Regions from separate parts of the Streptomyces malachitofuscus genome, predicted to be linked through region 3. Evidence: riboswitches for the same ligand, from Rfam matches in the RefSeq annotation. Region 3 holds a riboswitch; each other region holds the start of a gene.

What was found. A riboswitch is a leader RNA that binds a small molecule or an ion and turns the genes downstream of it on or off. The one in region 3 is predicted to bind cyclic di-AMP.
Region 1: it holds a riboswitch for cyclic di-AMP, as region 3 does, so the genes downstream of both, ACZ44S_RS28690 (M23 family metallopeptidase) here and ACZ44S_RS25345 (transglycosylase family protein) in region 3, are expected to answer to the same signal.
Region 2: it holds a riboswitch for cyclic di-AMP, as region 3 does, so the genes downstream of both, ACZ44S_RS21810 (M23 family metallopeptidase) here and ACZ44S_RS25345 (transglycosylase family protein) in region 3, are expected to answer to the same signal.
Region 4: it holds a riboswitch for cyclic di-AMP, as region 3 does, so the genes downstream of both, ACZ44S_RS12520 (M23 family metallopeptidase) here and ACZ44S_RS25345 (transglycosylase family protein) in region 3, are expected to answer to the same signal.

The regions. Positions count from the first base shown of each region.
Region 1 covers NZ_JBVIGA010000022.1:146,241-150,001, forward strand. Annotated here, with positions in the region: gene ACZ44S_RS28680 (GNAT family N-acetyltransferase) at 1-128, opposite strand, end outside; gene ACZ44S_RS28685 (SGNH/GDSL hydrolase family protein) at 154-939, opposite strand; gene ACZ44S_RS28690 (M23 family metallopeptidase) at 1,146-2,078, opposite strand; cyclic di-AMP (ydaO/yuaA leader) riboswitch at 2,081-2,246, opposite strand; partial or broken gene ACZ44S_RS28695 (GH36 C-terminal domain-containing protein) at 2,561-3,177, opposite strand; gene ACZ44S_RS28700 (hypothetical protein) at 3,180-3,425, opposite strand; gene ACZ44S_RS28705 (tyrosine-protein phosphatase) at 3,596-3,761, shown strand, end outside.
Region 2 covers NZ_JBVIGA010000014.1:208,144-211,904, forward strand. Annotated here, with positions in the region: gene ACZ44S_RS21795 (response regulator) at 1-166, shown strand, start outside; gene ACZ44S_RS21800 (dihydrofolate reductase family protein) at 281-1,414, shown strand; tRNA gene ACZ44S_RS21805 (tRNA-Met) at 1,478-1,551, shown strand; cyclic di-AMP (ydaO/yuaA leader) riboswitch at 1,847-2,004, shown strand; gene ACZ44S_RS21810 (M23 family metallopeptidase) at 2,016-3,035, shown strand; gene ACZ44S_RS21815 (PrsW family intramembrane metalloprotease) at 3,154-3,761, opposite strand, start outside.
Region 3 covers NZ_JBVIGA010000018.1:123,945-127,705, forward strand. Annotated here, with positions in the region: gene ACZ44S_RS25335 (cytochrome P450 family protein) at 1-830, shown strand, start outside; gene ACZ44S_RS25340 (transglycosylase family protein) at 1,032-2,027, shown strand; cyclic di-AMP (ydaO/yuaA leader) riboswitch at 2,233-2,401, shown strand; gene ACZ44S_RS25345 (transglycosylase family protein) at 2,406-3,110, shown strand; gene eno (phosphopyruvate hydratase) at 3,375-3,761, shown strand, end outside.
Region 4 covers NZ_JBVIGA010000007.1:106,560-110,320, reverse strand. Annotated here, with positions in the region: gene ACZ44S_RS12530 (HPr family phosphocarrier protein) at 83-364, shown strand; gene ACZ44S_RS12525 (GntR family transcriptional regulator) at 531-1,235, opposite strand; gene ACZ44S_RS12520 (M23 family metallopeptidase) at 1,422-2,195, opposite strand; cyclic di-AMP (ydaO/yuaA leader) riboswitch at 2,208-2,373, opposite strand; gene ACZ44S_RS12515 (M16 family metallopeptidase) at 2,576-3,761, opposite strand, start outside.

The DNA.
Region 1 (3,761 bases), on a different contig from region 3:
CGCTGCCGCACCCGCCGCGCGTCGTACCGGCCCAGCCGTTCCAGGTCCGCGCGCAGCGCCACCGCGCGCAGCTCGGCCACCGCCTCGACGTCCGACGCGGCGGCCGGCCGCAGTTCCCAGTCCCCCATGATCGCCACGCTACCGCGCGGGCTCTCACGCCACCGAGGCGATCCGCACCTTGATGTCGTCCGGCGACAGCGTGCCCTTGGCGGTCACATGGTCGCCCGAGGACTCGCCGCGCAGACGGCGGCCGATCCACGGCACCAGGTACTCGCGGGCCCACTGGACGTCGTCGCGGCGGACCTCGAAGGTGCCGCGCGCCGGCAGGGGCGGCCAGGGCTGCTCGGGGTCGGCGGGGACCTCGAGGCCGAGCGCCAGCCCGGCGCGGAGCGCCACACGGGTGTGCCCCTCGGGCGACAGGTGCAGCCGGTCGGCGTCCCAGGCCCTGCGGTCCTGGACGCTCTTGAGGGACCACAGGTCGAGCACCGGGCAGCCGTAGCGGTCGGCGACGGCCCGCACGTGCCCGTTGTACGTGGCGATCTTGCCGCGCAGGTGCCTGAGCAGCGGGACGCCGCGGGTGTCGAACCCGGTCGTCACCAGGACCGTGCCGGACACGGCCGTGAGCGCGGCGACCGCCTGCTCGAAGCGCTCGGCGACCTCGTCCGGGTCGGTGCCCGGGCGGAGGATGTCGTTGCCGCCCGCGCAGAACGAGACCAGGTCGGGGGCGAGTTCGACCGCCCTCGGAAGCTGGTCCGCCATGATCTGGTCCAGCAGCTTTCCGCGCACCGCGAGATTGGTGTACTCGAAGTCTCCTTCGGGCCGGCGGTCGGCGAGAAGCACGGCGAACCGGTCGGCCCAGCCGACGAACGCCCCGTCGGGGCCAAGGTCGCCGACGCCCTCGGTGAAGCTGTCCCCCACCGCCACGTACGACCCGATCACTCTTCTGCTGTCACTCTTCGAATCGTCTGCCACAGCAGGTCATGATTCACCTTGGAATGTGACCTACGCGACCGTAGGCGAGGGTTGACGTGCGGTGAGATAAGCCACTCTCAAAATATTGACCAACTCCGGAATACACCGGAGGCCGGACCCGGGGATCGGGGTCCGGCCTTCGGTGCGCGTGTCAGGAAGGTCGCCGCAGGGTGTCAGATGGAGACGCCCTTGGAGCGGAGGTAGGAGATCGGGTCCACGTCCGAGCCGTAGTTCGGGGTGGTGCGGATCTCGAAGTGCAGGTGCGGACCGGTCGAGTTGCCGGTGGAGCCGGAGAGACCGACCTGCTGGCCGGCGCTCACGGTCTGGCCGGCCGAGACCGACAGCGAGGACAGGTGGGCGTACTGGGCGTAGTGGCCGTCGCTGAGCTGGATGACGACCTGGTTGCCGTACGCGCCGGCCCAGCCCGCGGAGACGACCGTGCCGGAGCCGACGGCCTTCAGGGAGGTGCCGGTCGGGACGCTGAAGTCGACACCGGTGTGGTAGCCGCTGGACCACATGCTGCCGGCCACCTTGTAGGCGGTGCCGACGCCGCCGCCGGGCACCGGGGAGCTGTAACCGGAGGCGGCCTGGTTCGCGGTCGTCTGCGTGGAGGCCTTCGGGGTGAACTGCTGCGCCGGCTTCTCGGCGGGCTTCTCGGCCTTCGGCGCGGCAGGCTTCGGCGCGGCGGGCTTCGGGGACGCCGGCGAAGTGGACTTCTTCGGCGTGCTCTTGGCGGCCTCGCCGTCGATGGAGAGCTTCAGACCGGGGTGGATGAGTGCCGGGTCGTCGCCGACGGCCTCGCGGTTGTCCGCGTAGAGCTGCTTCCAGCCGCCGTCGACGTTCTCCGTCTCGGCGATCTTGGCCAGGTAGTCGCCGGCCTTCACGGTGTACGTGGGGGACGCGTCGCTCTTTTCGGCGGTGGCCTTGTGGCCGCCGGCGGAAAGGGACTGGACGGCCTTTTCGGGAGCCGTCTGCGGCGTGGCGGCGTGCGCGCCGGTGGCGCCGAGAAGCGGCAGGGCGAGTGCGGCGCCACCGGTTCCGGCGACGGCGATGGAGCGGGCGAAACGCTGAGCCTTGGTACGGCGGTGCTTACCCTTCGCGGGCATGACGAATTCCTCTCCGGCGCCTACGAGGTGAGCTGTCGGGTTCGGACTGGAGATGTCCGGCCGCGATGTTTCACGCGACTTAACCCCAAGCCGTTCCGGAGACCGGAACAGGCAGTCTTACCTGTGGGTCCCCCGCTCCTGCCGTACACGGGTCAGTGTGTGCGGGCTCCGGGCGGCGGCAGGATTAGGCGTCCGTCCGGATCGGTGGCGAACGTAAGCGACCCGGACGCGACGGGACAAGCGGAGGTTCCCCGCGAAGGCGCCTTTTCCGTGATCCACAGGAGGAATTGACGTCACCGAGCGTCAACCGCGATGGGTATTGCGCCCCGAATTCCCTTGTCGTTCCGCTTGATTACGTGAGCATGGCGACAACACATCGTCACGGATATGACGATGCTCACGCACCCCACTCCCATCTCTCTTTCTTTCGGGGCACGTTATGGCGAAGTTACCTAATCGGACAGAACGCCTTATTTGTATGATCACAGGCGCCGCAGCCGGAGCACCGCGACTCCAGGTCGCCCCGCAGACCGGTGTGCGGTCCGTGATGCGCGAGCACGGCACCGCGGTGCACTTCGCCCGTTTCGCGGCATTTGCAGGAGGCGGTCGGATCGACTCCACTCAGCCGGAGCGGGGGAACGGGTTCCCCGAAGTGCTGCGACTGGAGGCAGGCGAGGACGACGGTCCCCTCGCCGAGGACGTACCGCACCGCGCTCAGCCCGCCCTCCGGCGGGCGCAGCCGGTACAGGTCCCCGCGCTGCACGACGGGCCGGATCTCCTTGTAGAGCGCGACCCGCTCCCGGGCCTCGGCGAGCTCCTCCTCGGTCCACCGCGCGAGGTCGCCGCCGATGCCGAGCACTCCGGCCATGGCGCTGACGAACCGAAAACACAGGGAGCTGATCCGCCCGCCCGGCATGACGTTCGGACTGTCGGTGACCCAGGCGGCCATCACCCGGGCCGGATGGAGCCGGCTGAAGCCGTGCCGGATGGCGAGCCGGTCCAGCGGGTCGGTGTGGTCCGAGGTCCACACCTGGCCGGTACGGGAGAGGATGGCCAGGTCGATCCGGCCGCCACCGCCCGAGCAGGACTCGAAGGCCAGGGTCACCCGGCGTTCGACCAAAACCGGGGGCCGCCCTCGACCGGGTACTCCTCGCGCCCGTCCAGCCGGGACTCGAACGGCCACTCGTCCGGCAGCGGACGCCGGGCGAGGGCCTCGGCGTCGGCGAGCTCGATCATCGGACCCCAGTACAGATGCACCAGTTCGTCCCGGTCCGTGACATGGATCGCGTACGCACTCGCCGGACCCGACAGCAGCCAGGTACGGCCGTCCGCCGAGACCTGCGTCACCGGACCTCCCCCAAGCCCGCGCAGAGCCGATCGGACACCAACATCATCCGGGGCGGCGGATCGGCCGGGCCATGCCTGTGGACAACTCATTGCCCCAGGCAGTCATGTCGTATCGTCGAGTGACGCCCGCCGACGAGCAGCGGCGGCGACGCCGAGTGGGAGGAGTCCCCGTGACGCAGCAGATCCCGTCGACCGAGCCCGAGCTGGCCGGAGTGCGCAACTTCCGCGATGTGGGCGGACTGCCGACCGTGGACGGTCGGCGGGTGCGGCACGGGGTGCTGTTCCGCAGCGGTCACCTGGCCCACGCGACCGCGGAAGACGCCGTCTTCCTGTCCT
Region 2 (3,761 bases), on a different contig from region 3:
CAAGCTCGTCGCCGAGGGGCACACCTCGCAGCAGATCGCCAGTCTTCTGGTGATCAGCCCTAAGACGGTGGAGCGACACCGCGCCAACCTGCTGGCCAAGCTCGGTCTGAAGGACCGCCTGGAGCTCACCCGGTACGCCATCCGCGTCGGCCTGATCGAACCCTGAACCGTCGTCCGGGCCGGCCGGGGGCGCGGGCGGCGCACCGCCGGGCGGGTTGTCAGACTTGACCCGGGCCGCGCAGCGGTCCCGCCAGCCGCCGATCCCTCCCGGAGTGCGCCGATGCCCCGTCCGTACGTCCTGCTGTCCGCCGCCGTCTCCCTCGACGGCTACCTGGACGACACCGGTCCCGAGCGGCTGCTGCTGTCCGGCCCGGCCGACTTCGACCGGGTCGACGAGGTGCGGGCATCCGTGGACGCCATCCTGGTCGGCGCCGGCACGATCCGCGCCGACAACCCCCGGCTGCTGGTCAACTCGCCCGAGCGCCGCGCCGCCCGTCTCGCCGAGGGCAGGCCCGAGTATCCGCTCAAGGTGACCGTGAGCGGGTCCGGGGAGCTGGACCCGGCGGCGCAGTTCTGGCACACCGGTGGCGAGAAGGTCCTCTACACCACCGACAAGGGCGCCGAGCGCGCCCGCGCCCTCGGCCTCGCCGCCGATGTGGTCCCGCTCGGCCCGGAGCTCGACTGGCGACGCCTGCTGGAGCATCTGGGCGCCGTGCGCGGGGTGCGGCGGCTGATGGTGGAGGGCGGCGGCCGTGTCCACACCCAGCTGCTCACCGAGGGCCTCGCCGACGAGCTCCAGCTGGTCCTCGCCCCGCTGTTCGTCGGTGACGCGGACGCCCCCCGTCTGTTCGGGCCCGGCTCCTACCAGGGCGGCCGGCTGCGGCTGGTGGAGACCCGCCCGATAGGCGATGTGGTCCTGATGCGCTACGAGCCCACGGCGCCCGGCACCGGCGCGCTGCCCGTCGCCGCCGACCACCACTGGCTGGCCCTCGCCTGCGAGCTGGCCGCGCAGTGTCCGCCCTCGGAGACGGCGTTCAGTGTGGGCGCGGTGGTGGTGGCCGCGGACGGCACGGAGCTGGCGCGGGGCCACTCCCGGGAGGGCGGTGACCCGGTGGTGCACGCGGAGGAGGCCGCGCTCGCCAAGACCGATCCCACGGACCCCCGGCTCGCCGGTGCCACCGTGTACTCGAGCCTGGAGCCGTGCGCCCGGCGCGCGTCGCGGCCGGCGCCCTGCGCGGGGCTGATCCTGGACGCGGGGGTACGGCGGGTGGTCACGGCCTGGCGGGAGCCGGACACGTTCGTGGCCGGTGCCGACGGCAGCGCGGTACTGGCGGACGGGGGCGCCACCGTGGTCGTCCTGCCGGAGTTCGAGGACCGTGCGAAGGCGCCGAACGGCCACTTGACCGGCCGCTGAGACGGGGCCGCGGGTAATGGGTGTGCGGCATGTCCCGCGGATGGCGTACACTGGTCTCAACGACGCGGGGTGGAGCAGCTCGGTAGCTCGCTGGGCTCATAACCCAGAGGTCGCAGGTTCAAATCCTGTCCCCGCTACTGAAGGCCGAGGGCCGGAATCCGACAAGGGTTCCGGCCCTCGGTGTTTCCCGTCGTCTCCCTCTCCATCACTCAAGGTGAGCGAACCGTCCCGCAGCGCATAACAACTGACACACCGTCAGTAGCCGTCCCGCGGCTGAGTTGAGGTCAACTCGCCCGTTTTTGCCCGCTCGTGGCAGGTAAGTCCACGCGAAATTCGTTAACGATCAAGAGGAACGGCTTGGAATCCGGCCCTCGCGTCTATTAACGTTCGATAACGCAGCGCGGTCGTCCCAGCCGTCACAGAAGTCGGCTCCGTGCGCACGCGCCGAATCCCGCAAGGGAACCGGGGAACCACCACCATGGGGTGAATCGTGTGGATGCAGCCGTGGCAACACGGCTCGTATACGCGCGTAGGAGACCTTCCTGCTCCGAACCCGTCAGCTAACCCGGTAGGCGAGAAGGAAGGAAAGGAGCGCGCCCACGTGGCGTCCAACCCGCCTGCCCCCGAGGCCCCGTTCAAGCCGAGCGACACCTTCGTCTACGGCGGTGTCCGCACCGACGAGGGCCCCTTCGAGGAGTGGAACCCCACCGCGGAGTCCATTCGCCCGGTACGTGGCCGGCACCGCGTCTCCAAGCAGCGCGGGGGAGGGCTCGCCCGCAGCTCCACCGTTCTCGGCGTCGGCGTCATAGCGGCGGTCGGCGCCGGCGGTATGGCCAGCGCCCAGACCGGCAAGCCGCCGGTCTCCATCTCCATGCCCGACCTCCCCAATGTGGGTTCCCTCATCTCCGACGAGGAAACGCCCGAGGGTTCGGCCACCCCCCTCAGCAGCCTCGGCATGACCACCGCCGAAGCCGAGCAGGGCACCGAGGGCGCCGGCGAGGCGCTGCGCACCCGGATCATGGCCCAGGTCGAGCAGCAGCAGAGCCAGGCCGAGACCAAGGCCGCCGCCGAGGCCGTCGCCGCCGCCGAGAAGCAGGCCGCCGAGGCCGCCGCCAAGGCGGAGAAGGAGGCCAAGGCCAAGGCCGAGGCCGCCAAGAAGAAGGCGGAGGAGGAGGCCGCGAAGAAGGCCGAGGCCGAGCGTCTCGCCCAGCTGGCCAAGCAGTACACGCTGCCGACCTCGTCGTACACCATCTCCTCCACGTTCGGCCAGGCCGGCGCCTACTGGTCCTCCGGCCAGCACACCGGCCTCGACTTCGCCGCCCCCACGGGCACGCTGATCAAGGCGGTCCACACCGGCACGATCACCTCCGCCGGCTGGGACGGCTCCTACGGCTACAAGACCGTGCTGACCCTCGAGGACGGCACCGAGATCTGGTACGCCCACCAGTCCTCCATCAGCGTCAGCGTCGGCCAGAAGGTCAACACCGGCGATGTGATCGGCCGCGTCGGCTCCACCGGCAACTCCACCGGTGCCCACCTCCACCTCGAGGTCCACGCCGGCGGCTCCTCCTCCGGCATCGACCCGATGGCGTGGCTGCAGAGCAAGGGCCTCACCCCCTGATCTCCGCCACCCCCTGAACCCTGCCGCTCCTGAACCCCGGCAGTCCCGACGACGACCCCCCGACGTCAGGGCTGCCGGTCAGGTGTTTCCGGGGCCCTTCGCCCTTCGTTCGGATCCGTCAGAAGCGGTGGGCGTCGGAGCCGTAGGCGGGATAGGGATGCCCGTAGGGCGGGCTTCCGTGCGCGGGATGCCCGTACGGCGGATGCCCGTACGCCCCGTGCACCGGCCACGGAGCGGGAGCGACCGGAACCGGCGGTGCGGTGAGACGGGCCGCGTGGTCCAGGGCCGGACGCGCCGCACCCCGCCGGTGCCACAGCTCCAGCAGCAGCTCCCGTTCCCGGGTGACGAAGTCCGCCCCGGCCCGCCCCAGCCGGCCGCGGTGCCGCAGGAACGCCAGCGAGGTGGCGTACGCCTCGTACTGCGCGACCGCCCGCGCCGCCGGCTTCCCGCCGTACCGGCGCGCGTACTGCCGGGCGAGGCGCCGCGCCCGCATCGAGCCCAGGGCGAACGGCTCCGCCGGGGTGAGCCAGCCGGCCACCGCGTACGCGGGCAGCTCCGTCCGGACGGTCCGCAGCTCACGCTGCCGCGTCCACACCACCAGCCAGGTCAGCAGCCCGAACGCCGGCACCATGAACGCCGCATACACCGCGATGAAACCGTACTGGCCCAGGGTGGTCGAGCCGTTCCACAGGGCGTGCATGCCCATCGCGAGGAGCAGACCGCACC
Region 3 (3,761 bases):
AGTTCGCCTTCCCCCTTCCCATCTACGCCATCTGCGACCTGCTCGGCGTCCCGCGGGAGGACCAGGACGACTTCCGGGACTGGGCGGGCATGATGATCCGTCACGGCGGGGGACCACGTGGCGGGGTCGCCCGGTCCGTGAAGAAGATGCGCGGCTATCTCGCCGAGCTGATCCACCGCAAACGCGAGGCTCTGCCCGCCGAGCCCGCCCCCGGCGAGGACCTCATCTCCGGTCTCATCCGCGCCTCCGACCACGGTGAGCACCTCACCGAGAACGAGGCCGCCGCCATGGCGTTCATCCTGCTGTTCGCGGGCTTCGAGACCACCGTGAACCTCATCGGCAACGGCACCTACGCCCTGCTCACCCATCCCGGTCAGCGCGCACGCCTGCAACGGGCCCTCGCCGCCGGGGACCACGGGCTGCTGGAGACCGGTGTGGAGGAACTCCTGCGCTACGACGGCCCCGTGGAACTCGCCACCTGGCGGTTCGCCACCGAGCCGGTCACCATCGGCGGGCAGCGCATCGCGGCGGGCGACCCGGTGCTCGTCGTCCTCGCCGCCGCGGACCGGGACCCGGACCGGTTCGCCGACCCGGACGTGCTCGATCTCGGCCGGCGCGACAACCAGCATCTGGGATACGGCCACGGCATCCACTACTGCCTCGGCGCCCCGCTGGCCCGGCTGGAGGGGCAGACCGCGCTCGCCACGCTGCTGACCAGGCTTCCGGACCTGCGGCCGGCGGTGGAACCGGACGAACTCCGGTGGCGCGGCGGGCTCATCATGCGCGGACTGCGCACGCTTCCGGTGGAATTCACCCCTCCGCAAAAGTGACGGACCGTGCTCCGCTCCATGCACCCCGAGCGGACCAGCGCAAACGTGACACGCCCTCAACTCTGTGATCTTCACGTGATCTGCGCGGCATTAACTTGTGACAAGTGATCGTCTGCCGATACGTTCACCCATCAAGTGCGGCGCTCCGTCTCGGGCTCCATGCGCCGCGCCTGTTCATCGCTGTCGTTGAAAGGTCTCCGCATGCTCTCCGGGAACGGTCGGCACCGACGCCCCCGCCAGGCTCCGGCTCTCCTCGTCGCGGCCGGAGTGACCGGCTCCGCCATCGCGATCCCTCTTCTCGGGGCCGGCAGCGCCAGCGCAGCCGACGGCACCACCTGGGACCGGATCGCCGAGTGCGAGAGCGGTGGCTCCTGGAGCCAGAACACCGGCAACGGTTACTACGGCGGCCTGCAGTTGACCCAGGACGACTGGGAGAGGTACGGCGGTCTGGACTACGCGCCGAGCGCCGACCAGGCCAGCCGCGGCCAGCAGATAGCCGTGGCCGAGGCGATCCTCGCCGACCAGGGTGTCGGAGCGTGGCGCACCTGTGGCCTGCTCGCGGGCCTGGGGCAGGACGCGCCCGCGGCCGGCACGGGTACGTCCGGCTCGTCGGACGCGTCCGCCTCGCCGGACTCCGGCGATGAGCCGGCTTCCTCCTCTCCGTCGGCCACGGCCGACCCGTCGTCCGGTGCGGACGGCGAGAAGGGGACCCCGAAGGGCGCGGACGGCGAATCGGGTGAAAACGGCAAGTCGACCGAATCGGATGCCGCTTCAGGTGGCGACGAGGGCGGTGGCGCCGACGGCGGCGAGAGCGTGGACACCGGCGCCTCCCCCTCCGCCTCGGCCACGCCCGATGGTGACGAGCCGGACAAGGCGGGGCAGAGCGACCGTCCTTCGGCGGACAGTGGTGGCGAGGGCACCGGTCGCCACCGCGGGGCCGGCGCCGAGGAGGGCGAGGAGCGCCCCTCGGAGTCGTCCGGCCGGCATGCGCGCGGTCTCGACGCCTGGGGTGGTTCCGGCGACAGCTCCTACACCGTGGACACCGGGGACAGCCTCTCGTCCATCGCCGACTCCCTTGCGGTCGACGGCGGATGGCGTGCGCTCTACGCCGTCAACGCCCAGCTCATCGGCGCCGACCCGGACTACATCCTGCCGGGTCAGGAGCTTGACGTAGAGGTCGAACCGGGCGAAAAGTGACATCCGAAATCGCCCGGACGCGGGGCCGGTTGGCGTCATGGTTCGCGCTGAATGTCCGGTTTAAAGGCTGTGAGAGATAGGTCTCAGAAGCCGTGATCGTCTTTGATATTCCGCGAATCGCGTGTCTACGGTCGTGACCGCTCGCCACCGCGGGCCCCGGCTGCCGCCACGCCGAATCCTGCCAGTGGCAGCACGGGAACAGTCGTCGCGTCATGCGCCGTAGGCAGGAGCGGGGGACCCAAGGTAAGTGCCCTTTCCGGTGATTGACACCGGTTCGGGCTTGGGGTGAAGCCGCCTCCCGGGAGGGACGCGGCCGGGCAACTCAACCGGCCCGAACCCGACAGCTCACCTCGCAGGCGTCGGTGAGGGGATCCATCCATGCTGTTTTCCGGCAAGGGCAAGCACCGTCGTCCGTCCAAGGCCACCCGCGCCATCGCCGTCGCCGGTGTCGCCTCCGCCGCCGTCGCCGCCCCGCTGATGGCGGCCGGCAGCGCCTCCGCCGCCACCGCGTCCGAGTGGGACGCCGTCGCCCAGTGCGAGTCCGGCGGCAACTGGTCCATCAACACCGGCAACGGTTACTACGGCGGTCTGCAGTTCTCCGCCTCCACCTGGGCCGGCTACGGCGGCACGAAGTACGCCGCCAGCGCCGACCAGGCCACCAAGGCCCAGCAGATCGAGATCGCCGAGAAGGTCCTGGCGGGCCAGGGCAAGGGTGCCTGGCCGGTCTGCGGCAAGGGTCTGTCCAACGCCGCCTACACCGGCTCCTCCGCCGGCGACTCGGCCGGCTCCGCGCAGAGCACCCAGCCCCGCGAGACCGAGCAGAAGGCCTCCCGCTCCGCCGAGCGCCCGGCCGCCGAGAAGCAGGCCGAGCCGAAGGCCGAGAAGAAGACCGTCACCACCCCCACCGGCAAGAAGGTCGAGAAGGGCGACGGCGAGTACAAGGTCGTCAAGGGTGACACCCTCAGCTCCATCGCCGAGGAGCACGACGTCGAGGGCGGCTGGGCGAAGCTGTTCAAGCTGAACGACGACATCGTCCAGGACGCCGACCTGATCTACCCGGGCCAGCAGCTGCACCTGAAGTAAGGGAAAGCAGCAGGTCCCTCCCCGTCCCCACGGGCTCCCCGCCCCGGTGCGTCTTCCCCCGTACGCACCGGGGCGGGGTCATGCACGGGCACTTTCCGGTCACGGTTTCCGGAACCGTCTTTGTTCCGTACGGAAACAATTTACGCTCGGTTCTGTCCATGGGGTGGGCGGCCGGATGGCCGATCGCCCGGAGCCGGTTAGGCTCGGTCTCGCAAGACCCCCGTGGCCTTGCTCACCCGCGTCACATCCAAGAAGGAGATGCTCGTGCCGTCCATCGACGTCGTCGTAGCCCGGGAAATCCTGGACTCCCGAGGCAACCCCACGGTCGAGGTCGAGGTCGGCCTCGACGACGGCAGCACGGGTCGTGCCGCCGTCCCGTCCGGCGCCTCCACCGGCGCCTTCGAGGCCATCGAACTCCGTGACGGCGATGCCAACCGTTACCTGGGCAAGGGCGTCGAGAAGGCCGTCCTGGCCGTCATCGAGCAGATCGGCCCGGAGCTCGTCGGCTACGACGCCACCGAACAGCGTCTGATCGACCAGGCGATGTTCGACCTGGACGCCACCGACAACAAGGGCTCCCTCGGCGCCAACGCCATCCTCGGCGTCTCGCTCGCCGTCGCCCACGCCGCCTCCGAGGCCTCCGACCTCCCG
Region 4 (3,761 bases), on a different contig from region 3:
CGGGCACGGATGCCGCTCCGGGCATGCTTCATGATGTGGGAAACTGGTCTAGACAACCCTGAACACCGAAGGGCAGCAACACATGGCTGAGCGCCGCGTCAACGTCGGCTGGGCCGAGGGTCTCCACGCCCGCCCCGCCTCCATCTTCGTCCGAGCCGCCACGGCCGCAGGCGTCCCGGTGACGATCGCCAAGGCCGGGGGCAACCCCGTCAACGCGGCCTCCATGCTCGCCGTGCTGGGCCTGGGCGCCCAGGGCGGCGAGGAGATCGTCCTCGCGTCCGACGCGGAAGGGGCGGACGCCGCCCTGGACCGTCTGGCGAAGCTGGTCTCCGAAGGGCTCGAGGAACTCCCCGAGACCGTCTGAATCGTGCGCGAGCGCGGTGGCCGTCTTCTCGCAGACGCCCGCCGCGGCAATGGAAAGGCCCGCCCTGATCGACCGGGCGGGCCTTTCGCTTTCCCGCTTCCCTCTCTTTACGGGCAGCAGAAATAAACCCCCGAGAATTGCACCGTCTTTGTATACGGCACCCGTGTTAAGGGCGAAGACTCGGCATGTTTACGGGATGTTGCGAGCTCCTCACACGCTCCGTGCGGCCGGCCCGGTCGGCGCCGGGGCCGAAGCGCAGCCGGTGCCCGGCGCTCGCGCGCTCGGTGTGCAGCGCCGTGACGGCCCGCGCGCGTTCGCCGTCGCCGCGCGCCACGGCGTCCACGATCGCGCCGTGCTCCGCCCAGTACTCGACCGGGTCCGCGGGACCCTCGGTGGCGTACATCCAGGCGATCTTGTGCCGCAGCTGCGTCAGCATCGAGGTCAGGGCCGCGCTGCCGGAAGCCTGGGCGAGCGTCTCGTGGAACCAGCCGCTCAAGGAGCGCAGGTCGTCGCTGTTGCCCTGACGGGCCCGTTCCTGCCCGAGCCGGACCAGCCCCCGCAGCACCTTGAGATGGGCCTCGGTGCGGCGCTGGGCGGCACGCAAGGCGCCGAGCGGTTCGAGGAGCGTGCGCATCTCCAGCAGATCGGCGGCCTCCTGCTCGGTCGGTTCGGCGACGCACGCTCCCGCGTGCCGCCGGGTGACCACGAAGCCCTCGGCCTCCAGGGTGCGCAGCGCCTCGCGGACGGGGACGCGGGAGACGCCGTAGCGGCGGGCGAGAAGTTCCTCGGTGAGCCGGCCGCCGCGCTCGTGGACACCCGCGACGATGTCGTCCCGGATCGCCGTGCACACCGAGTGCGCGGGAATACGCATGACCGACCTCCGGCTTAATCCCCGTGAAACGCCGACGAATGACGTCCGTTCCGTGACTCTATTGCAATCGGCCGGAAATTCCGACGGCGGCCGGGAATCCATACATATTTTTTGGACAGGCGGGTCCCCCGAAACGCCGAAAGCCCCGGCTCGTGGGCCGGGGCTTCGGGGAGCGGACGCACTGCCTCAGAGGTTCACGCCGTGCGCACGGAGGTAGGCGACGGGGTCGAGGTCGGAGCCGTAGTCGGCGCCCGTGCGGGCCTCGAAGTGCAGGTGCGCGCCCGTGACGTTGCCGGTGGCGCCGGAGAGGCCGATCTGCTGTCCCGCGGTGACCTGCTGGCCCACCGAGACGGCGACGGACGACAGGTGCCCGTACTGCGTGTACGTGCCGTCGTTCATCTTGATGACGACCTGGTTGCCGTACGCGCCGCCCCAGCCGGCCTCGACGACGGTGCCGATGCCGACCGACTGGACGGGCGTGCCGCTCGCCGCGTGGAAGTCGACACCGGTGTGGCTGCCGGACGACCAGACGGCGCCGCCGCTCTTGTAGCCGGTCGAGACGTAGGACCCGGGGATCGGGGAGACGAAGGTGTTGAGGCGCTTGCGCTCCGCCTCACGCGCGGCGCGCTCCTTCTCCGCGCGGGCCTTGGCGGCCTCCTCGGCCGCCTTCTCACGGGCGGCCTCCTCGGCGGCCTTCCGCGCGGCGGCCTCGGCCGCCTCGCGCGCGGCCTCGTGCTGGGCGGCGGCCTGGGCGTCGATCCGGTCGGCGACCGCGTCGCCCAGGGTGACGACGGGAGTGAGGCCGGTCCGCGCGGCGGCGGGTTCGGCGGCGAGTGCGGGAGCCGCGAGGGAGCCGACGACTCCGGTGCCGGCGAGGGCCGCGACGCCCGCCGCGCGGGCGGTGCCGCGCTGCATCCGGCTGGGACGACGGTGCTTCCCGGTGGCGCGGGTGAACGCCATGTACAGGCTGGTCCTTTCCTTCCCTCTCGCCTACCGGGTTAGCTGACGGGTTCGGAGCAGGAAGGTCTCCTACGGGCCCCCTCGCGGCACGCGCGGGCGTCCGATTCACCCCAGGGACTACAGGTGGGTCCCCGGCTCCCCTGGCTCGCGCCGTACGGGGACTCGGCGATGGCTGTCCGGTGCCGCGGATGCGGCGCACTGCCCGACGAACAGCCCGCACGAAGCTAAGCGGGACGTCGCCCCATCCCCAAACAGATCCGGGTTTTTGTAGCGCATCCCACAGGGCAGACAGGCAACCTCCGCCCCAATTCGGGCATAAGAGGGCCCTGGTGACTTACGTGTCACCAGGGCCCCACGCACGGGTACCGGCCGGCGAGTCGCTACTCGGCCGTCACGACGGTGACTTCGCCGATCCCGAGGGCCTCGACCGGCGCCTTGATCTGGGCCGCGTCACCGACGAGGACGGTCACCAGGCGGTCGACCGGGAAGGCGCTCACGACCGCCGCGGTGGCCTCCACGGTGCCCGTCGCGGCCAACTGGCGGTACAGGTCGGCCTGGTAGTGGTCCGGCAGGTGCTGCTCGACCTGGTCGGCCAGGGTGCCGGCGACGGCCGCGGCGGTCTCGTACTTGAGGGGCGCCACACCCACCAGGTTCTGCACGGCCACGTCGCGTTCGGCGTCGGTGAGCCCCTCCGCGGCGAGCGTGCGCAGCACCTTCCACAGGTCGTCCAGGGCGGGTCCGGTGTTCGGCGTGTCGACGGAGCCGCTGATGGCCAGCATCGCCGCGCCCGTGCCGTCGGGGGCGGACCTGAGGACCTGCCCGAACGCCCGCACACCGTAGGTGTAGCCCTTCTCCTCGCGCAGCACGCGGTCCAGGCGGGAGGTGAGGGTGCCGCCGAGGCAGTACGTGCCGAGCACCTGCGCGGGCCACACGCGGTCGTGCCGGTCGGGGCCGATCCGGCCGATCAGCAACTGCGTCTGGACGGCGCCGGGACGGTCCACGATCACGACCCGGCCCCGGTCGTCGGCGACCACCGGCGGGATGGGCCGCGGCTGGGCCGAGGAGCCGGTCCAGCCGCCCAGTGTGTCGCCGAGCAGCTCGTCCAGGTCGACGCCGGTGAGGTCGCCCACGACCACGGCGGTGGCCGTGGCGGGGCGGACATGCCTCTCGTAGAAGGCGCGCACGGCAGCGGAGTCGATGCCGGCGACCGTCTCCTCGGTGCCCTGGCGCGGGCGTGACATCCGCGAGCTCGCCGGGAAGAGCTCCTTGGACAGCTCCTTCGCCGCGCGGCGGGAGGGGTTCGCCAGCTCGTGCGGGATCTCGTCGAGGCGGTTGCGGACGAGCCGTTCGACCTCGCTGTCGGCGAACGCGGGCGCCCGGAGGGCGTCGGCGAGCAGCCCGAGCCCCTTGGGGAGCCGTGAGGCCGGGACCTCCAGACTGAGGCGGACGCCGGGGTGGTCGGCGTGCGCGTCCAGAGTGGCGCCGCAGCGCTCCAGTTCGGCGGCGAACTCCTCGGCGGAGTGCTTGTCGGTGCCCTCGGAGAAGGCGCGCGCCATGATCGTGGCG